Regions from separate parts of the Pseudoalteromonas sp. T1lg122 genome, predicted to be linked through region 2. Evidence: predicted binding sites of a transcription regulator. Region 2 holds the regulator's gene; each other region holds the start of a gene.
What was found. Region 2 encodes LexA, which represses DNA repair genes until DNA is damaged. Its sites were predicted from a motif close to TACTGTATNNNNATACAGTA; they were not measured.

Region 1 (7,555 bases), on a different contig from region 2:
GCCATCCCTAAACAGGAGTTCGTAGCCGACAAGTTTCTTTTCCTTATCTAAAATAGGTTGGCGTGCAGCGTAAAAATACATAGTCCTAGCATGTCCACTTCGGTTAATTCATTTATCCATGAGCAATATATGCCATTGTGCCTGAAATAGCATTAATTAAATGCGCGTATTTGAGGATAAATACTGATTTTGTTTTGATCTTAAGACTAGGATAAATTGTGATGAAATTCTATAACTTGCGATTAAATATCACATTTTTGTTATGAAAAGGTTGTAATTCTGTGCCATGTCACTCAACGGCTTGATTGGAGTTGTAGGGGGGAAGCGTGTTATAGTCATGGGTGATATCGGTTTTTACCCCAATAATGTCTTTAAATTAAATAACTTGCGAGTCATTATTCGGATTAAAAGCCAACATTAATCAATTATTGGAGGCTAATTTGGAAACAGGAATGATAATTTCGTTAGCATTGTACTTCATCGTTATGCTGGGGATTGGGCTATATGCTTATAAGCAATCCACAGATGATGTATCAGGTTATATGCTAGGTGGTCGTAATTTATCACCAAGTGTTGCAGCGCTTTCAGCTGGCGCGTCAGATATGAGTGGTTGGTTGCTGATGGGCCTACCTGGTGCAATGTACTTGTTTGGTTTAAGCAAAGTTTGGATTGCTATAGGTCTCGTATTAGGTGCTTGGGCTAACTACTTTTTAGTTGCACCTCGATTACGTGTGTACACAGAAAAAGCAAATGACTCAATCACCATTCCAGATTACTTCGCTAACCGCTTTGATGATAATAAAAATATACTGCGTGTTATTTCTGCGATTGTAATCATCGTTTTCTTTACCTTGTATACCTCATCAGGCGTTGTTGCTGGCGGCAAGTTATTCGAAAATTCATTTAATATGAGTTACGAGATGGGTCTGTACATTACAACGGGTGTTGTTGTTATTTACACCTTGTTTGGTGGCTTCTTAGCAGTGAGCCTTACTGACTTTGTACAAGGCTGTATCATGTTTATCTCGCTACTGGCAGTGCCGATTGCAACCTATACCATGCTTGATCAACCGTTTATGGATACCTTAGCAAATGCACGTTATGACTTACTGTTAAGTTCACCGAAAGACACTGAGATCCATGCCCTGAATATGATGGATTGGTTTGCCGGTGGCTCAACGATCGCCATTATCTCTGCTATGGCATGGGGCCTTGGTTATTTTGGTCAACCACACATTATTGTGCGTTTTATGTCGGTACGTTCTGTAAAAGATATGCCAACTATGCGTCGTGTGGGTATGTCGTGGATGACACTTTCAGCAATTGGTGCTGTATTAACAGGTCTTTTTGGTGCGGCATATATGCTTGAGAACCAAATGCCAATTGATGATAAAGAAACCATTTTCTTAGTGTTGTCTGAGCTAATCTTCCATCCTTTGATTGCAGGCTTCTTATTAGCAGCAATTTTAGCCGCCATTATGAGTACCATCTCGTCGCAGTTATTGGTGTGTTCAAGCTCACTTACAGAAGATTTTTATAAAATCTATTTAAACCGTAATGCATCGCAAAAAGAGCTTGTTTTAGTCGGCCGTATCAGCGTAATGCTGGTAGCAATTCTTGCTATTTACCTCGCTTATGACCGTGATAGCTCGATTCTTGATTTGGTTAGTAATGCTTGGGCAGGTTTCGGTGCTGCATTTGGCCCATTAGTGCTGCTTAGTCTTTACTGGAAACGTATGAACTTGCAAGGTGCGATTAGTGGTATGGTGGTCGGTGCTGCAACAGTCCTGTTTTGGATTTATGCGCCAATTACTATTAATGGTCAAACGCTGAGTGCACTCCTTTATGAGATTGTCCCGGGCTTTGTTTTATCGACTATTGCGATTGTCGTAGTGAGCCTGATGACGGCTGAGCCGAAAAAAGAAATTACAGATTTATTTGATGAGGTAGAATCATCACTGTAATTTTTGATTGAGTACAAAAAAGGGCAACTGATGTTGCCCTTTTTTATGATCTAAATTTGCTTTTAGCTAGCCGCTTTTTCTTTTATATCTGATACGTTATCTGCAGATTTTGCTTTTTTAGGTTTCGGCTCTACTTCTTTAGCGCCTTTAAGCACCGCCATAAACTGATCTTTTTCTTTTGCCATTTCAAGTGCCAGCGATTCAATTTGTTGTTCGCTTAATGGTACATCAACTTTTTCAAGCATTAGTTCTAATGACTCAGCAATGTCGAGCATTTTGTCATACGCATCAGCTTCTTTTTTAGTAGTAAACGTCATGCGCTCGACTCCGTTTCTTTCTACAACATATTTAACAACAACAGCCATGATTTCTCCTGCATTTAAGCGTGGCATTTGCAGCGTAAAATCGCCACCTTGATTACTGTTTTTATATACAGTAATGCTTCGCGCTTTACTTTGCAAGTAGCAAGCGAAAATATTTATTCAGCAAATTTGACAATAATAGGGACATTAGCTTTATTTAAAATGTTACCCAAAGTTAAACACAAGCGATGGAGTGAGTGTTGGGTAACAGCTAACTATCTGTCCAAGATGGACATCATGGAGGAAATTATGAAACTACTATCAAGTATTTTACTTGCCACTAGTCTTGCATTACTGCCAACGACACAGGCATCAGCCGAAACACCAACCGAAGCTACACAAGTTAAAATGCAAAAGCTGAGTATTAATAAAGCCAGCATTGAGCAGTTAACTCAGTTACCAGGAATCGGTGAATCAAAAGCGAAGGCGATTGTTGAACATCGTACTAAGCAAGGTCCGTTTAAATCGGTTGAACAATTAAAAGAAGTAAAAGGAATTGGCGATAAGCTATTTGCTAAACTTGAGGGAAAAATTACATTATAAACAGCAGGCTACACACCTAAACAGGGCGTTATTCGCCCTGTTTAAATTCATCGATAGCTTTGTCTAAATGCGCTAACGCGAACATGTTTTCGACAGGTGTTGTGATAAGGGGGTAACTTAAACCTGCTAACAACAACCAAGGGATGAGCATCCAGCCTTCAAAGTAAGCTAAACCTAAAAATAATGGTGCTAAAAAGGCAAGCTTGCACACCGATAAAATAATTTTTTTGCTCGGGCTTAAATGAGCCAAAGCAAGGGCAATAATTTGCTGACGTTGCCTTACTTTAAATGCTTTTAAAGCGGGGATTTGACTAGTAAAAAAATAAATCATTACAGCGACTTTTTGCTCACTAAACGGCTAACTACTACGGCTATAAATACCACTGAAAACGCCGCAAAAATAACTTCCATCCAGGCTGGCATACTCATAGAAGCAAACTGCCAATCGATATTGCCGCAATCACCTGTGGCTGCAAAGAAGCTAGGGATCCACTCATGCAGTGGCATAAAGCTTGGGAAGTTAGGTTCAAATGCACAACTAAATGCAAAAGGGTCTGTATTGTTTTGCATTGCAATATGTTCTTTAGCAATAAAGTAACCCCAAATTGCAGAGACGCCCCAAGTGGCAAATGCAACGAGTCGAAGAACCATATTTTGTGGGTTAATCGCACCGATAACACCCGCAGCAAGTAAGCCTAGAACAGCAGTACGTTGATAAATACACATAATGCAGGGTTCAAGCCCCATGTTGTATTGGAAAAATAACGCGGTGACTTCGAAAGCGAGGGAGATAAAGGCTAATAATAACCAAGGTGTTCTTTTAGTTGCTAATTCTGCTAACCAATTCATGAAAGATCCAATGTCTAATTGTTTTCAAGATTATGCTTAGACAGGGCAGTGGGTGCAAGTATCTAAGATGAAATTATATGAAAAAGGAGCCAACCTGCTCCTTTTCATTCATCTTATCTAGGCTGCTTATTACACACTAACAGCTTGCAAAGACTCGCTTTGATAACAGCCTAATACACGTGTGTACTGGGTGTGTTCTTTTAGTTCTTCAAGGGCTTGCTTAACGTGTAAGTCATCAAGGTTTGCTTCAAGGTCAACATAAAACACTTCTTCCCATGGGTTACCTGGAACTGGGCGAGATTCTAATTTTACTAGATTGATTTGATGATGCTTAAAGATCATTAAGGCATCAGCCAACGAACCTGCTTGTTGTTTGGTGGCCATAATTAAACTGGTTTTAGTTGGAATTTGCTTTGATACTTGCAGCGGTTTACGCGCGACAACAATGAAGCGGCTGTGGTTTTCGCTTTGGTTTGCAAGGCCTGACTTAACGACTTCTAATCCAACGTTTTTACCTGCTTGCGCTGAACCGATAGCGGCGCTATTTGCAGTTTCTACCGCTGATTGTAATGCATGGAAAGTTGAATCACAGGTTTCATGTTGAATATCACCTAAACCCTGAATGAAGCGGCTACATTGAGCAAATGGCTGTGGGTGAGCAAAGATTTTATTAATATGAGAAAGCTCAGTCCCTGGCATTGCTAATAAACAGTGTTCAACGCTGTGAGTTACTTCACCAACGATTGAAACTTGCGCATGTTGTAATAAATCGAAAACTTCATTGATACTTCCTGAGCTGGTGTTTTCAATTGGTAGTAAGCCAAAATCAGCTTGGCCACTTTCAACCTTACCAGTGATTTGTTCAAAGCTTGAGCAGCCCATTTCAATGACTTTTCCAGGGCGGCGGCTGAAATATTTATGACAGGCTAATTGGCTATAAGAGCCTTGACCACCTAAATAAGCAACGCGGTGCGTTTCGCTCATTGCTTCTGGGTTAAGATTCTTTTGTAGCATGGCTTGTTGGTTTAAAACCGAATCTTCAAGAATGGTTTGGAACACATTATTAATGTAGTACGCATCCAGTCCTAGCGACTTACCATAATTGATAAGCTTTTCGAGTAATGCTTGTTCGCGAGCTTCATCGCGGATTGGTTTGTTATTAGCAATTTTATATTCAACTACGCTGTGGCTAATACGGCGTCTTTTAGCCAGTAACACCAGTAAGTCGGAATCTATTTCATTAATATCGTGTCGTAACGCATTTAATGTATCAATGCTCATGTTGGTTTCCTCATTCCAAAACAGTGCACAAACAAAAAAGCCTCCCAAGTGGGAGGCTTTAGCTATTCGGTGAATTTATCTCGCAAACAGTTAAGCCTCCTCTATCTAAAGAAGCTAAAAAACGAAAAGTAAGTGCGAGAGATAATTTGTTTCATTGGATTAATGTAAAAACCTTGTACGTAAAGTCAACCGCCGATCGCAGCTAATTTAGAAAACATAGGTGTTTACTCAGAAAATTCATTTATATTTATAAAAAATTTATAAATATAAAAATGATTCTGGTATATTTGTTTTTGCACAATAAATAATAACAATTATTAATAAGGTAGTCCTGTGGTGTATCGACGACCGCCATCACGTTTTGGTGTGAATTCATTAAGTATGAAATTGTCGCTGCTGATCTCTGCGATCTGTTTGATTGCGGGTATATGTGCTGCGGCTTTAATGCTTAAATCTGAAGAAAAACAGCTTGTTTTTGAAGAGCATGAGCTTTTAAAGCACTCTAGTGAACGCTTGAGTCGTCAGTTTAACCGCTTGATTGAAACCAAAATCAATATTGCTGAGCAGGCGAATAACGTTGTAAGCAGCCAACTCCTTCACAACGAATCGCATTTACAAAGTAAACGCAGCGCAGAACTCAAATTTGCCCTCGATGGCAGTATTCGTAGTACCTCAGAAGATGGCTTATCGGCTGCGTTTCTCCCTCAAGATAAATATTCTGAATTTTATAAACAGCTTATAAACGATTCTGAGTCACTCTGGAAAATTGTTTCACCGACCTTAATTCAAGATTTCTTTAATTTTTACCTTGTCACCAAAGATAACTTTATTCGTATCGCACCACCTAACTGGGCACTCAATGTACCTGGTAGTTTTGATTTTACCAAAGGCGAGACATTTAATTATGCTCAAGCGGCGACTAACCCAAGTCGAGAAGCGGTGTGGTCAAAAGTGTATTACGACACTATTTGGCATAAGTGGGTGGTTAGTGTGCTTGTGCCAATCTATCTTGATAACGAATTTTTTGGTGTCACGGGCAGTGATATCGCGCTTGAAACCTTATTGGCACAGCTGCCAATTGGCGACCGTGAGCAGCATTTGTTGGTGTTCGATGCAAAAGGTCAGCTATTAGCTCACCCAGATTTAGATAAAACAACGCTTGAGCAATATGGTCGTGAAGGTAAAAAATTACTCACCGAAGATTTTGTAAACCCTGATCTGCAAAAACTCGTGTCTGAAACCATTCGTTTAAAGTTACCTGAGTCGGCAAATTCATTCGTGCAAGATGGTGAAACCCACATTATCAATATCCGTAAAGTGGAAAACCTCAATTGGTATATTGGTATCTATAAAAAGCGCTCGTCGGCACTTTCGGCCCTTGAAGAGCTAAAAGTAAAATTCTTCGGCTTGTTTATCTTGTACGCTATTTTAGTTGCCTTGTTATTGCATCAAGCACTTTATCAACTGGTACTACGTCGTATTCATTCATTGGTTAATGCCGTAGTTAGTTTTGGCAAAGGGCAATTACAAACTGAGTTTCCAAAGGCCAATAAAGATGAAATTGGCACGCTAAATGGCTCATTTAGAGATATGGCTATTGAAATTCGAAAGTTGATTGATGGCTTGAACCAGCGCATTAGTGAAAAAGAAATTGCTGAAAAAGCGGCGAATCGCTTATCTAAAGCTGTGGCTTTCTCTGGCACCGGTGTGGTGATCACCAATCAAGATTTTGAGATCAAATACGTGAACCCGAAAATGGTTGAAATGACCGGTTTTGAGGAGCGTCACTTTATTGGCTCACCATTGATGAACATTATCTCGCAGGAAATGGCGATTTTGGTCGATGACATTGATATCGACTTACGCAGCCGAAATTACTGGCGCGGGGATACCTTATTACAAGCCAATGAACGTCAATCTGTTTGGGTTTCGCTAAGTATTTCACCAATTCGTGAAGATGGTGGTGAGATCACCAGTTACGTGGCATCAGCTCAAGATATTTCGTTCGTAAAAGAAAGTCAGCGTAAGATGGAGCAACTGGCTTACTTTGATACCTTAACTGGGCTTGCTAACCGAACTTTCTTCAGAATGCAGCTGCGTAAATCAATGGCACTTGCTGAACGTGGTCATTATGCATTTGCTTTATTCTATTTTGACTTAGATGAATTTAAACGTATCAACGATACGCTAGGGCATGATGCAGGCGATCAATTGTTAGTTGAAGTAGCCAACCGTTTGAAAAAGCGTTTGCGTACCGAAGATACAATAGCGCGGTTAGGCGGCGATGAATTCGCGGTCCTGTTAAGCGGTATTGAGCATCAAACTCATGCTATGGAAGTGGCGAATACGATTCAGCGCACGCTTAATGAACCAATCAAATTAGGCAACAATGAAGTGATCATCAGTGCCAGTATTGGTATCACGATGGCACCGTTTGATAGCCAAGAAGAAGATCAGCTACTTAAACATGCTGACCTTGCTATGTATGAAGCAAAAGCGAAAGGGCGCAATACCTTCCACTTCTATAGCCAAGAACTTAATGCCGCAGCAAACGAG
Region 2 (7,555 bases):
GAGAAAAGATCAGGTATAAACTCCCAATGTCTTTATGATTGGTAGTGTAAAGCCAACGCTTAAACCCTTTCGCAGGATGATGATGGTCGTGATGCGCATGCCCAGTTGCTTGCTCATTAATAACGTTACTCATTATTTCGCCTCCGCTGCTGCATCAATCGCGGCTTGAATTTGACTCGGTTGGATCACATCGCCTGTATCATTACCCCATGCATTTCGCTTATAGGTAATAACCGCAGCAAGTTGCTTAATTGAAAGCTGCTTATCAAACGCTTGCATCGCCGTACCAGGGCGGCCATGTAACACAACATCAATGTGGTCTTTCACATCACCCAACACGATTGGGCTGCCTTTCAACGCAGGAAACACGCCTGGCAACCCCATACCTGTTGGCTGATGACAAGCAGCACAACTAGCCATGTAGACTTGCTCACCCAAGGTCATGAGCTCTTCTTTAGGTAATGTTTGATCGAGTAAAGCTGCATCAGCGGCTGCTGCATTGGCTTTTTCTTGTTTGGCATCAGCAAGCCAATTAGCAAACTCATCTTCAGGAAGGGCTTTCACTACAACAGGCATAAAGCCATGATCTTTACCGCATAACTCTGCGCATTGACCACGATACACACCCGGCTCGTTAATACGTGTCCACGCTTCATTAATAAATCCTGGATTTGCGTCCTTTTTGACCGCAAAGTCAGGCACCCACCACGAATGAATCACATCGTCTGAGGTCATTAAAAAGCGAACTTTTTTATTGATAGGCAGTACCAAGGGTTTATCAACTTCAAGCAAATAATGCTCAGTTTTTTCTGCTTGGTTGTCTATTTGGTCTTTCGGTGTAGCTAGAATTGAGTAGTAGGCAATATCTTCACCCATGTACTCGTAATGCCATTTCCATTGCGAGCCAGTCACTTTAATTGTGATATCGGCTTTAGAGGCATCTTCCATAGCAATGAGGGTTTTTGTTGCAGGCACAGCCATCGCGATTAATATAACAAACGGAATGGCAGTCCAAAGTATTTCAACTTTTGTACTTTCATGAAATTGGGCTGGCTTAGCCCCTTTAGATTTACGGTGGTGTATTAAAGCCCAAAACATCACCGCAAAAACGATGATGCCAATCACACAACAGATAATAAATATCGTCATGTGTAACTCATAAACATTATTACTTATATCAGTCACCCCTTTACGCATATTGAATTGGCTGTTTGCCAATGCAAATTGCACAGGTGCGAGTAATATAAGCCACAAGGCGTAACGCAGTTTACCCATGTGACGGCTCCTTTAAATGCTATTGCAAGACGCAAAGCGAAAAGGCGTTACAGCAAGGTGCCCATTCGTATTTTTATTGTTTAGAGCGAATTCGTATCATCACGACGCAATGAAATGATACAAGCCCGTTGTATTACTCCCTGACACGTTTAGGTGTGTCAATTTCGTAAATAGGTGTTAATACAATGTACTAACCAATTAGTTAAAAAATGAGCAATAAGCAAGTTTTAGTGATAATAAATGTTTATTTTGGTGCAAAAATAACAACTATAATCAGCGCGTTATTTAATGTTTAGGCGTACAAACAAAATACAAAAAGAGAGGGAAACTGCGCCATATAAGGCTTTAAATGATGAGTAAGGATTCACAAATCCTAATTAAGTAGCAAAATTTCGATGGTGCACCAAATTAAGTCAATTTAATGCACCAAGTTGGGAACACTTACATCCAGTCAGCGTTTCGAATAACCCCTACCGCTAATCCTTCGATATTGAACGATTCGTGCTCTAGGTCAACTTCAATAGGTGAAAACTCTTCGTTCTCTGCGTGTAAAAATACTTTTCGGCCAGCTTTTTCTAAACGCTTAACAGTCACGTCTTCATCAACTCGTGCAACAACAACTTGGCCATTTTCAGCAACTTGTGTTCTATGTACTGCAAGTAAATCACCGTCCATGATGCCAATGTCTTTCATACTCATGCCATTTACACGCAGTAAGAAATCAGCGGCAGGCTTAAATAACGACGGATCAACTTGGCAATGGCTTTCAACATGCTCTTGGGCCAAAATGGGTTCGCCCGCTGCAACACGGCCAATTAAAGGTAAACCTAATTGCTCTGGTTCATCTTCTTCGATTAATTGAATACCACGACTCGCCCCAGGCTTCATTTTGATCATGCCTTTTTTTGCCAGTGCTTTTAGGTGCTCTTCAGCGGCGTTGGCACTTTTAAAACCCAATGTTTGAGCTATTTCAGCACGCGTTGGTGGCATGCCTGTATCTTTAATAAAGACTTTAATGAGTTCTAAAATTTGCGATTGGCGTTTAGTTAATGGGCGCATACAACTGGTTTTCCATACAGTACATTTAACTGTGAGTATATACAGTTATCTGAAAATCGCAAATTTAATTAATACCGTCATATTGCTACAAAACTTACATTGAACCTCACTCTAAGATGCCATAAGGTATTAGCTTTAATTAGCAGGCTAAGGAAACACAATGAGCATTTGGCACCACCCAATCACGCTAGAGCTATGTAAAGAATTGGAGCAAGGGATCACCGGGCAAGGCACTTTAATGAAAACCATGGGCATTGAAGTGACAGAAATTGGCGATGACTATTTAGTGGCGACGATGCCTGCCATCCCAGAACATCATAACCCTATGGGCATGGTACATGGCGGAGCAAACGTTGTGTTAGCCGAGACAGTGGCAAGCTATGCAGCCAACTTTGTGGTTGATTTCAATAAATTCTACGCTGTTGGCCAAGAGATTAATGCCAACCATATGAAAGCATCACGTAAGGGAGTTTTAACTGCAACGGCTAGACCGCTGCATTTAGGAAAGCGCACCTCTGTTTGGGATATTAAAATTACCAATGCCGCAGGAGAGCTATGCTGCGTATCAAGAATGACCGCAGCGGTAGTAGAGCGCTAAATTCGACCTATTTTTCAACAGGATAAATAGTAATTTCAATCCCTGCGCCAATTGCTGAGATACGTAACAAGGTATCGGCATGCAGGGGTTGATTAAAGCATTTTGGCGAATTACCTGATTCAAAACCTATATCAAATGTTCGTTTTGAGCACGATAACCACTGTTTTAATGCATTGCGCGAGCAAGACTCAATAAGCTCGCAAAGCTGGTTAATCGCTTTATCTGGAGAGCTGATATCTGCGGTTGCTTCAATCCGTGCTAGTTGGCGGTATTCATCTTGGTCATAATGTAAAACCATGGCGTTTTTCTTCAAATCAGCAACAAGCGCACTAATATCGTGCTTTGATTCAAGCTCCAGATCTACATTTAAAAATTGAATTTCCGACATACTCTCGTTTTTACCCTCTATTGATATCGACTGAAACTTTAACTCAGTTTTGTATATATACCAAATCTAGAATACAGTTAATGCGACATTATGCCGCATTGGCAATACAGTTAAACAACTTAAAATAGCACCCATACAACAATAATAACGGGGTAATAATGAATAAACGCATGTTCAAGTATGCTCGTAAAGGGCATAAATGGCTTGGCTACTTGCTCGCTTTACAGATCTTCTTTTGGCTCTTAGGTGGGCTGGTAATGAGCTCATTACCGCTTGAAAAAGTGCATGGCAAACATTTGGCTAATCGCAGTTTAAGTAGCCCATTTATAGTGTCAGACTACCCTACTTCGATTGATAAAATAACCGCGCAATTTGAGCAAATCGAAGGTATTAAATATAGCCATTTTTTAAACACCCCGATTATAGAAGTCACCACCCCTCTCGGTGTCTTCAATTTTGATGGTAGAACGGGTGATAAAATGCCTACTCCAAATGAAGCTCAAATCATTGAAAATGCACAAGCTCATCTGCTTATTGATGCTAACATGACTCAAGCTCAGCTATTACCAAATGGGCCAAGAGAAGTCGGTCACAAAGCCAATGTTTGGCAAGTAAGCTTTGATGATTGGCTAACAACCACCTTATATCTAGATAGCCTAACCGGTAAGGTTATTACTGTGCGCAGCACCCTGTGGCGCATTTTCGACTTTTTCTGGATGCTGCACATTATGGATTATGATGAGCGAGAAAACTTTAACAATCCATTGCTTATCAGCTTCTCAGCCACCAGCGTGCTGTTTTGTATAACTGGGATTATTTTGTTACTGCAAAACATTCGTTTAAAGCGTAAAAAACCAGCTATACGTGCTGGTCAATCAAAATAGGATTGCCGTCTGGGTCGGTGATAATAAAACTCGCGTCACCGGCCTTTTGTATCTCTAACCCCTGTTGCTGAAAACGTGTCGCTAATTGCTCAAAGGTTGCAAACTCAGTCAGCGCCTCAGCGTTTTGATCCCATCCGGGGTTAAATGTCAGCATGGTTTTATCAAACATACCTTGGAACAAACCAATTAAATGTTCACCGTTTTTCATGATCAACCAATGTTGCTCAATCTCCCCAGCAAACTCTTTAAAACCTAGCTTTTCATAAAACTGCTTTGAAGCATGGATATCTTTTACATTTAAACTCACAGAAAAGGCACCTAATAACATAGTTGTAATTCCTTTAATAAAAACGGCCTAACAACTATAGCTGAGTTGAAATACTTTTCCTTTTTAGAATAGTCACTCTAAAATAACCGTTCCTGTAGTTCACTCATGTGATGGATATGCGTTTAATTTCTTTTGCTGTACTGTGCTTTTTAATCAACTTTTCTGCTTCTGCTGAGCAATTTTCTAGCTTTTCGAGCGCCAAAAAACACCTTATAAAATCGCTGCCTGAAAATAGCAAAAGCTTATATTGTGGCTGCGACATAAAGCGACAAGGTAAAAAGCTGGTACCCGATCCAGATTCATGTGGCTATATTCCACGCAATGCCATCACCCGAGCCGGTAACGAAAATGCCCGAGCAAAAAGAATAGAATGGGAGCATATTGTGCCAGCCTGGGAATTTGGCCATCAATTACAATGCTGGCAAGATGGCGGTCGTAAAAACTGCGTAAAGGTCAGTGAAAAATTTCGTCAAATGGAGGCCGACATAAATAACCTTGCCCCCGCAATTGGCGAGATAAATGCAGACCGTTCAAACTTTCGCTATGGGATGGTGACAACATCAAGTGCAAGTTACGGTGCTTGCCCAATAAAAATCGATTTTAAACAACGTGTATTTGAGCCGCCAATTTATGCAAGAAAGCAAATAGCCGATACCTATTTCTATATGCAAAAAACCTATGGCTTAAAGATATCTGACAAACAACGCAAACTGTTTGAATCATGGCAAAAGCTTGAAATAGCTGAAATAAGCAACCGTAAGTCCCTGTAATTATTTGCACATTTTTTTACATGCAGGGTTAAACAACTGGTTGCTTTAAAAGTAAGTAATTGTTAGTTTTTAAACAATTCATACAAGAAAGGAAGCACCCATGTTTAAAAATACCAAACTCGCTTTAGCTGTCTTCTTAGCGGCTTCAGGCATGTCTTTATCTGGCTGTGGCGGCGGTGGCTCATCAAGCAATACCGATACGACTAATCCGCCACCAACAACGACAGAACCCACTTGGACAGCTGGCACCTTTGCCGCATCAAGTGAATTTAAAGATCAGTGCGCCGTACCGCGTACTGGTAATGATCCGTATAACGATAATCAACCTTACCCAGATACCGCTGGCTCTGAGTTTACTGAGAAGATGTGGCTACGTTCATGGAGTGATGAAACCTATCTTTGGTACGATGAAATAGAAGATAACGACCCAGATAACTTCAGCTCTGTCGCCGCTTATTTTGATCAATTAAAAACCTTCGAAACAACAGACTCAGGAGCTTATAAAGACAATTTTCACTTTAGTGTGCCAACTGAAGACTATTTTCAAGAGTCTCAATCAGGCGTAGTTTCAGGCTATGGAATCAACTGGGCTTTAATTAGTGGCACACCTCCTCGTGACTTACGAGTTGCTTATTTAGAAGATGACTCCCCTGCCGCTAATGCAGGCTTACAACGAGGCGATCGCGTTATTTTAGTGGATGGTGTCAGTATTGATACAAATACGGAATCAGGTATTGATACATTAAATGAAGCTTTATTTGGGCCAACCGCTGGCGATACACATACCTTCAAGGTAATTAGTAATGATGAGACAGAAAAAACATTCTCTTTAGTGGCTGGTAATATCACCCAAACACCGGTACAGAATGTCGATACTATTACCACAGAAGGTGGCACTAAAGTGGGCTACATGCAGTTTAACAGCCATATAAGTATTGCTCAGCCTGAGCTGATAAGTGCTGTGAATAAGTTCAAAGCCGACAATATTGACGAGCTTGTCATCGACCTTAGATACAATGGTGGTGGCTTATTAGCGCTTTCATCACAACTTGCCTATATGATCGCTGGGCCTGCCAATACGAGTGACTATTTTTACTATCAGATCATTGAAAATGACAAACAGACCGAGAGCGATCCATACCCGTTTATTGATGTTGAAATCGATTATTCTACTTTCGAGGGAACGAATAACACGCTCCCTGACTTAAACTTATCGAAAGTCTATGTACTCAGTACAGCAAACACTTGTTCGGCATCAGAAGCCCTAATCAATGGCTTAAATGGTATTGATGCTGAAGTTATATTAATTGGCGGGACAACGTGTGGTAAACCATATGGTTTTACCCCAACACATAACTGTGCGACGACTTACTATACAATTCAGTTTACTGGTACCAATTACAAGGGCTTTGGTGAATACTCAGACGGCTTAGTACCGACTCCTACACCACAATTTGCTGCCGATGTAAAAGGCTGTGAGCTTGATGACGACTTTAATCACCAGTTAGGTGATAGTGACGAAACACTATTGAGTGCAGCACTTTATCATATCGAAAATGGTAGTTGTCCAGTGGTAGCCCAAAGTGTCACAGCTAAGCAAGCGACAACCTCAACTTATAAAGCTGATGAAACAGGTATTGCACTTAAAGCCAATACCACACTTTACAAAAATAATATGGATTTAACCCGTCCACTGCTAGCTAAGGAAGGTGATAATGAATAAAGCACTGTTATTAACCTGCACCTTACTGGCAAGCATAGCTGGCTGTAAAAGTACTCAAGCGGAGCAACCGCAAAATGCCACGCTTGTTCGGGTAAACCCGGGAGTGATTACTGAGCTACAGCAGGCTATTCAATCAGCTAAAGGCGGTGCACTGGTCACCTTAGCCGATGATGTGTTTACTAAGAGCGCAGAGTTACTGATTGATCACGGCACCAACAAAGGACCTGATGGTCTGCCAATTATGGGCGCCCATTCAATTCCTTCTGAGAAGTTTGTGTTGCAAAAAGCAGGTGAGCAATGCCTGCTTTACTACCCCAAAAAAGAGCTCCGTATTCCACTTCCTAATGTAGAGTGCGAAGTTAACTAACAAAAAGGCGCAGCTCAAGCTGCGCCTTTTACATCATAGGCTTTGGTGAGGGCCAAATACCTCATAATGAATACGCTCACTTGCAACCCCAATACTTAGCAGTTGCTCTTTTATCATTGCCATAAAGGCGATTGGGCCACACAGGTAAAAGTCACCTTTACTA
Region 3 (7,555 bases), on a different contig from region 2:
TTAACTTATATGGCTATCATTTACCGTTAGATATACACCCTGAAATTGGTAATAACGCGCAACTGGCAAAGTTACTTGATATTGAATTCACTGCTGGGCTTGAATCTGGTCCAAATAGTGTGCCGGTAAAAGGGCGCTTAAAAACCCCATTAAGTGGTGAAGAGTTTGCCGACAAAATTACCCAAGTACTTAATCGTGCACCATTAACAAGCTTGGTAAGAAAAGAGAAAATCGACACCATCGCTTGGTGCACCGGTGGCGGACAAGGGTATATTGATTTAGCGGCTGCCCAAGGGATTGATGCTTATCTCACTGGTGAGGCTTCTGAACAAACAATTCATAGTTCACGCGAGCAAGGTATCGATTTTTTTGCAGCAGGGCACCATGCGACTGAGCGGTATGGCATTAAAGCCTTAGGCGAGCTTTTAGCTGAGCAGCATGGTTTTGATGTAACGTTTATCGATATCGACAATCCAGTCTGATTAAGTCTACAGCGCCTCTGGATCAATCCAGCGGCGCACACTCACCCAAGCACTGCCAATTTTCTCATGCGCTACTCTGGTCACTGCAACAAGTACATCGTCATCAGGTATAAACTGCTTATATGTTGGATACTGACTAAAATCTTGAAAGTCGGTTGCCGCTGGGATCACGTCAACACCTTGTGCATTAAATAAGTCTTTCGCTCGCGGCATGTGGCTCGCTGAGGTGACAAGCGCTGTTTTTCTATCGACTAAATAAATGGCAAGTCGCTGCGCCTCTTCTGCGGTGTCCATGGCGAGAGGATTTTGTTTAATTCTCGATGCTGAGATACCAAGCGCTTTTGCTGTCTCAAACATGAGCTGGCTATTGGTAGCATTAGCAAAGCCGCCTCCTGATACATAGAGGGTGGCATTTGGGTAGTGGTGGGCAAGTTTAACACCTTCAAGTAATCGAGCAAGCGCACAATCGCCTAACTGGTGGTTTGCTTGAAGGCGTGAGTTGGGCATTATAGAGCAGCCAAGTACCACTATATTATCAAGTTTAGGGTGTTTTGCTTGGTTAAATTGCCATGCAGGGTTATTGCTTGCAGCTATCAGTGACTGGCCAATATATGGTGTGCTTATCAGCATTAAAGTTAAAATGCTAACAAAGCCAAAATAGAGTGCTTTGCGTTTATGGGCAATGGCTAAAAATACCATCACTAAAGTAAGCAGCCCGAGCAACGGCAGGGGCATTAATAAAGAGCCAATGATCTTTTTAATTTCAAACATGTATACCCAAGCCTCCTCAAGGTACAGAATTCAGCGTTTCACAGGTGCCTTAATATCAAGGCGTTACTTTGCAAAAATGGCAGCCCCTTTTAAGAAGTAACAACGATGAGAGTAAGCACCTGTGAAGCGCCCAAAGGGTTGGTTTAAAAGCGAATTATACTGCGTTATTGATTTTAACCATAGAACCACTATTGTTTGCAATCAATGCCTTGCCTAAATCGCTTTTAATTCCAACTGAAACTCGCACCTTGAGGTGGTTTGGGTATTAACATTATTGTTTGTAACAGATGCAGCTATGTTAGTTATTTTGCCTTGTTTTAGCGACCGTTATTTTGCTTACACGTATTTAAAAAGTGGCGATAAACAGGGTTATCTTTCATATTCTTTTTCATCGCTAAATACATAGGGCGAGTAAGGCCTAGTGCACCTAACGGAATAGACTTAATGAGTCCTTGGCTTTCATAAGGAGTGACTAGCCAGTCTGGTAATGCTGCAACCCCCATACCTGCGCTCACTAATTGGAATATCAATAAGCCTTGGTCAACTGTTTTAAGCGTGCCATCAAAGCGTGCATTTTGAATAAAATGTTTAAAGATATCTTGGCGCTCACGCGGAATAGGGTACGAAATAATTGTTTCGTTCTTTAAATCAAGGGCGGTGACATAGGCTTTTTTTGCCAATTCATGATCCGGTGCGACTATCAGCTTTAATTTAAAATCAAATAGGTGAGCATATTCAAGCTGATCGGGTTCACGAATGTCAGAAGTCAGCACAAGATCTAACTCATCATTAATTAAATCTGGAATGGCGTCATAACTAAAGCCGCGCTCATAATCAATTTTAATATCTGGCCAAAAGTTATTAAATTCTTTGATGGTTGGGAGCAACCAATGAAAGCAGGCATGACACTCAACACTTAAACGTAAATTTGAAATTGGCTGATTAAGGCTTTCTTTTAAACGACACTTTGTCGCTTCAACTCGTGGCAACACCTCATTGGCGAGCTCAAGAAGTAGCATACCTTGCGGAGTAAAACGCACAGGCTGTGTCTTACGCTCGAATAGTTGGCAATCTAACTTATTCTCAAGATCTTTAATTTGATGCGATAAAGCCGATTGAGTTAAAAATAACTCACGGGCGGTATTGACCAAAGAGCCTGTTTCTTTGAGGGTCGCTATGGTTTTTAGGTGCTTTATATCAATCATCTTTAAAAAATCTCATGAAAAATGTGAGTCCAACTCAGATTACGAACATACTACGCCTTAGAATTTGTTTTTTCAACGTCTAGACGTCTAAAAGTGATGGTTATTTTATCTTCTTTTTTACAATACGCCCTTTTACAATTAATTGACAGCGTTGTCATAAAATTGTTTGCAGGTTGATTCTGAAATTCCATGAATTTACCTCAAGTTGAAACTTGCTGTTTTAAATGTTTTTAAGCATCTGGTCATTAATTTAATCCTGGATTCTAATGACTAAAAATAGGGCTGACTTTTCACTAAGGTATTATTTTTTAACATGTTAGTATCTTCTAATGAGTGTATTGTGATTTTTTAAAGGGATGCTTGTGTTACGAACTGTACTTTTACTCTGGGCTTGTTGGGTATTGCCTGCTTTTGCGGGCACTATTTACAGTCAGTTTCCGACAGAAATTGACCCACATGGTCACTATGTTTTTTATTCACATGGTTTTATTGTCGAAGGGACAAACCCTAAGCCTGTTCACAAAACCTTTGGGGTGTATGATTTTATTGCTGTAAAAGAAGCATTGGCAGATGAGAGCTATCATTTAATAGCCTATCACAGGCCAAAAGACACTGAACCTTTTGTGTTTGCGAAAAAACTCGCTGCAGATGTCGAAGCATTGATCAGTGCCGGTGTTGCTGAGTCGAACATTAGTTTGGTTGGTTTTTCACGGGGCGGGGCATTATCGATACTGGCAGTCAATGAACTTAAACGTACACGTATCAACTTAATTATATTGGCAGGTTGTGCAGGCCTTATAAAAAATCACACATCAGTTAAGGCTTATGGCAAGGTGTATTCTATCTTTGAGCGCTCAGATCAGGTTGGCTCTTGCCAATTTTTAATTGATAGAAGTGACGTAACCAAGTTCGAAGAAATAAGCATTAATACAGGGCTCTCCCATGGTGCATTTTATAAACCAAAAGATGAGTGGCTGTTACCAATTAAGAAGTGGCTAAAGGATTAATTATGCCTTATATATTGCTCGTTTTTGTGATCAGTGTTTTGGGCGTGAGCGATGTAAGCCATGCTGAGCCGTTTACTTTGCCACGTACTAATACTGTGTTACTTAAAGATAAACATACCGAAAACGAATACCCCATTACGATTAAGTTGCCACGCAGCTACCAAAAGCAAAACCAGAAGCGCTACCCAGTTGTTTACCTATTAGATGCAAACTACAGTTTACCGATTGCCTCTGGTGCTAGTCGCTTTATGATGAATTCGGGGGCTATAGAAGAGGTAATTATCGTTGCAGTAGGATATCAAAAAGGTGTATCTGGGCTTAATAGCCGTATTTATGACTATACGCCATTTGAAGATAAAAATTGGCAGCGTAAAACTGGCGGAGCAAGTCAGTATCTAAACTACCTAAAACATACTGTATTGCCTTATATTAAGGCCGACTTCAGAACAACCCAAAAAAGTACGTTAGTCGGTAACTCACTTGGCGGTTTATTTGCGGCTTATACCTTATTCACTGAGCCTTCGCTTTTTTCAAATTATATTATCGGTAGTCCTTCAGTGTGGTTTAAAGAAAACTCAATATTAGCTATGGCTGTAAAACCAGCTGCCAACACAACAAAAGTTTACATCGCAGTGGGAGAACTTGAAGAAAGCGAAGGTGAACAAATGGTGTCGGGGGCAAGGCAATTAGCAGCTAAAATTACTAAACAAAGCGGCGCGCTGGTTACAACAAATTTATTTGTTATTCCTCAGGCACGCCATGCAACTGCATTCCCAACAACGATTACCCAAGCCTTAGACTGGATTTACCAGGTTAATACCAACCCGCAATAATACTTAATCATTTTGAGGGATCAAACCTGTCGCTAACTGCGTTAAAAATTTCTCATTTAGAACAACTAAATAACGAAATTTTTGCCTTGCTATCAACGAGGTTTTATTGCCTCAAAATAGACTACTTAATTAAGCGGATTGGTATAAGAGCAATTAAAGAGCGTGACACTTTTTATATTTTTTGCCGCTACCACAAGGGCATTCATCATTACGGCCAATTTTAATATCTGCAACTGGCGTTATATCACCATCAAGGTAACGCCATAAGCCATCTTCTTTAATAAAACGCGACTTTTCGTGTAACTCACAATACAAGTTTTGGTAAAAGTAATTTGCTTTAAATTCTACAAAGCCTTCTTGCTCGTTATGTTCAGTCTCTAAAACACTGAGTTTGGTAAAACGGCAGCTATTAGCAAAATCTTTAATTTCGCGAACCGGGTTCGCGGCTTGCTGGCTTTGTGCATAAGTACTAAATACATATTTTGCATCTTTTAGCGCGTATGCACTAAAACGAGAACGCATAAGTTGCTCTGGGGTATCAGCTTGGCTTGCACCGGTATGAAAAGGCTGGCAGCAAAGCTCGTAAGTCGATTCGCTGCCACAAGGACAAAGGGAGTGTGTGAGTGATGTCATAACAACTTACCTAAAAATGTAAATTGTTATTTTAACAAGCCTATTGTGGCTGCGGTACTAAATTGTTTAATTGAGCGCTTTTTGTAAAGCAATAAAACTTAGCTGATGCCTGATCTAGGTTTAAGTTCATCGAATCAAGTTGATGATTGTTTACAATATCTGTCCATGTGATCACAGCAGCAAAGTTACCGTTATGTAATGCTGAGCTAAGTACGTATTCAAGGTTTACTAAATGCTTTTGTCTGATCACAAGTAGTTTGCTGGTATCAATTGAACACGAATCTAATAATGCTTTGCTAGGAACATGATCAGGTGCAATTAATAGTGTCCATGCATTTTGGCTATTGTAATGATGTAATACTTTTAATAGCTCAAAGGTTGCTGATATTTCGTCTTCAATTTGAATTAAATTAACAGACGCTTTGTCGTTATCTTGTTGGTAGCTTTTAACTGTTCTTAAGGTAATTGGCTGTAACATAACTTTCACTCACTGGTTGTTTATACAGTATGTGTATACAGTAGTTTATACAGTGTTTTTGCGCAAGTACTTTTTTTGCTATTTTTTAACCAATGATTCAGTTTTATGTTAATTAAAATGATTTAGTTCTTATTAAACATGTAGTTATAATTTTGGTTTGCAGAGTTAAAAAGCTAAAAAATTTAGCATTTAACTCATACAGTGTTTTGTACAGTACTGTGTAAGACGTAACATTTTTCTTTTATACAGGTGTTTTGCATAAAAAAGCCGGTATAAATACCGGCTCTTTATCTTTGCAATCTTGCTACTTATCTAAATAAGTATTCAAAAACTCAAGATATGCGTTTGAGGCTTTTATGCGGTTTTCCTTTTTAGTAAAACCATGGCCTTCATCATCAAATAATACATATTCGACAGGCACACCATTTGCCTTAACAGCGGCAACGAGTTCATCGCTTTCAACTTGTAAAACGCGAGGGTCGTTAGCACCTTGGATCACCATTAATGGCTTGGTGATGTTTTTAGCATGAAATAGTGGCGAAATTGCACGGTGACGTTCACCGTCTGTAGCTGGGTCGCCCATTTCGTCATACAGCGCCTTTTTAAAGCTTTCCCACCATGGTGGAATCGAGTTTAAGGTTCTAACCCAGTTTGTTACACCAAAGATGTTGATACCTACTTTGAACTCTTCAGGTTCAAAGGCAAGTGCGGCGGCGGTCATAAAGCCACCGTAACTTCCTCCTATGATGCCAATTTTGTCAGCATCGACCCAATCGAGGCTTTGTAGATGCTTTTTGCCGTATACGATATCTTGTAAATCATCAGTGCCATGCTTTTTGTCATCTAAATGGAAGAAGGTTTTACCATAGCCTGAGCTGCCACGGTTATTGACCGCAAAAATGGCATAACCGTGATTGACTAGATGCTGCTGCATTGCACTATAGCCTGTGCGGCTTTGGCCGCCAGGGCCGCCGTGCACCCACACTAAAGCTGGTACTTTGTTGTTGCTGTTAGCTTGCTTAGGCTTATATAAAACCCCAGGGATTTCTAAACCATCAAAACTTTTAAAGCGCACAATTGTGCTTTCAACCAAGTCATTTTGATTAATTGCATCACTTAATGTGTTGGTTAACTGTTTCGCTTTCGATTCACCGAGTTGCCACACAAATAGGTTACTTGGCGAGGTATCTGAATTTAAATAAAACGCCATGGTCTTTTCATCAGCTGAAAAATTAACACCACGTAAGTTACCAGCAGGCAGCGATGGCATGGCTATGCTTTTACCTGTGGTGGTATCGATTATTGACACCTTAGTGCTTGCGTCGGCATTAACACCGCTTACTTGATAACGACCAGATTCAGAGAAGTAAATAAAGCTCACATCCCACTCATCTTTGAGGGCAGGGCTGTGCTTACCGGTCGTTAAGTCATAGCGCCAAATTTCTGCAAACTCACCTTTAGCATCGGTTGAGTAATACAGTGATTTACTGTCTGTTGAGAAGGTTTCAGGGCCGTATTTGGCGTCGTCGTCATGGCGGGTAATGAGCTCTGGCTTCAGTGTTTTTTTACGCGTATCGAGAATGAACACATCGCTGTCTTTGTTCGAATTATTTTTAGATAAAGCAATAAAACGGCCATCAGGGCTGATCGCACCGACATCCAGTCCCATGGTGTTTTGATAAACAAGGGTTACTTCATAACTGCTAGCATCGACGCGATAAAGATCCATAAACTTAGCATCACGTTGATTGCTGGTTATAAAAAATTGTTTCGCATCTTCAGTGAAGCCTGCAAAACCCGCGCGGGTTTCTTCACCTGGCGTAAGATCTTTAACTGTGCCGTCTGTTTCGCGAACATAGATGTGATAACGCTCGTTACCGCCAGAGTCTTTGGTAAATAATACGCGCTCATCATTAGGGAAATAAGCAACTGCATAAGTACTGTCTTCAAAGTCAGTTAAACGGGTTTTCTTGGCGCTTTTTATATCTACTTCATAAAGACTATAAATGCCGCTTTCGTCACTACTAACGAGTATTTTGTCGCCTTTTGGTGAAAAGCTGCTGCCCATAATTGACGTTGTGTCAAAAAAGGTTTCAGCGTCATACTGTTTTACAGTTTGTTTTTGTTGCACGCTTTCGGTGCTGCT

Region 1: a site for LexA is predicted at 2,383-2,402, ahead of C2M33_RS19805 (YebG family protein). Genes of this name have one in related genera too.
Region 3: a site for LexA is predicted at 5,433-5,452, ahead of C2M33_RS05605 (SulA-like leucine-rich domain-containing protein). Genes of this name have one in related genera too.

What each region holds. Positions count from the first base shown of each region.
Region 1 covers NZ_PQCG01000034.1:357,966-365,520, reverse strand. The annotation lists gene C2M33_RS19815 (EAL and HDOD domain-containing protein) at 1-81, opposite strand, end outside; gene putP (sodium/proline symporter PutP) at 453-1,964, shown strand; gene C2M33_RS19805 (YebG family protein) at 2,027-2,329, opposite strand; gene C2M33_RS19800 (ComEA family DNA-binding protein) at 2,576-2,869, shown strand; gene C2M33_RS19795 (DUF6170 family protein) at 2,898-3,200, opposite strand; gene dsbB (disulfide bond formation protein DsbB) at 3,200-3,718, opposite strand; gene C2M33_RS19785 (chorismate mutase) at 3,848-4,999, opposite strand; gene C2M33_RS19780 (bifunctional diguanylate cyclase/phosphodiesterase) at 5,333-7,555, shown strand, end outside.
Region 2 covers NZ_PQCG01000010.1:89,580-97,134, forward strand. The annotation lists gene ctaD (cytochrome c oxidase subunit I) at 1-133, opposite strand, end outside; gene coxB (cytochrome c oxidase subunit II) at 133-1,275, opposite strand; gene lexA (transcriptional repressor LexA) at 1,717-2,334, opposite strand; gene C2M33_RS09865 (PaaI family thioesterase) at 2,495-2,932, shown strand; gene C2M33_RS09870 (hypothetical protein) at 2,940-3,320, opposite strand; gene C2M33_RS09875 (hypothetical protein) at 3,479-4,204, shown strand; gene C2M33_RS09880 (VOC family protein) at 4,179-4,532, opposite strand; gene C2M33_RS09885 (endonuclease) at 4,643-5,302, shown strand; gene C2M33_RS09890 (S41 family peptidase) at 5,403-7,025, shown strand; gene C2M33_RS09895 (hypothetical protein) at 7,018-7,392, shown strand; gene hmpA (NO-inducible flavohemoprotein) at 7,426-7,555, opposite strand, start outside.
Region 3 covers NZ_PQCG01000007.1:21,826-29,380, forward strand. The annotation lists gene C2M33_RS05575 (Nif3-like dinuclear metal center hexameric protein) at 1-482, shown strand, start outside; gene C2M33_RS05580 (YdcF family protein) at 489-1,253, opposite strand; gene C2M33_RS05585 (LysR substrate-binding domain-containing protein) at 1,571-2,458, opposite strand; gene C2M33_RS05590 (alpha/beta hydrolase) at 2,821-3,465, shown strand; gene C2M33_RS05595 (alpha/beta hydrolase) at 3,468-4,298, shown strand; gene C2M33_RS05600 (YchJ family protein) at 4,452-4,931, opposite strand; gene C2M33_RS05605 (SulA-like leucine-rich domain-containing protein) at 4,972-5,409, opposite strand; gene C2M33_RS05610 (S9 family peptidase) at 5,714-7,555, opposite strand, start outside.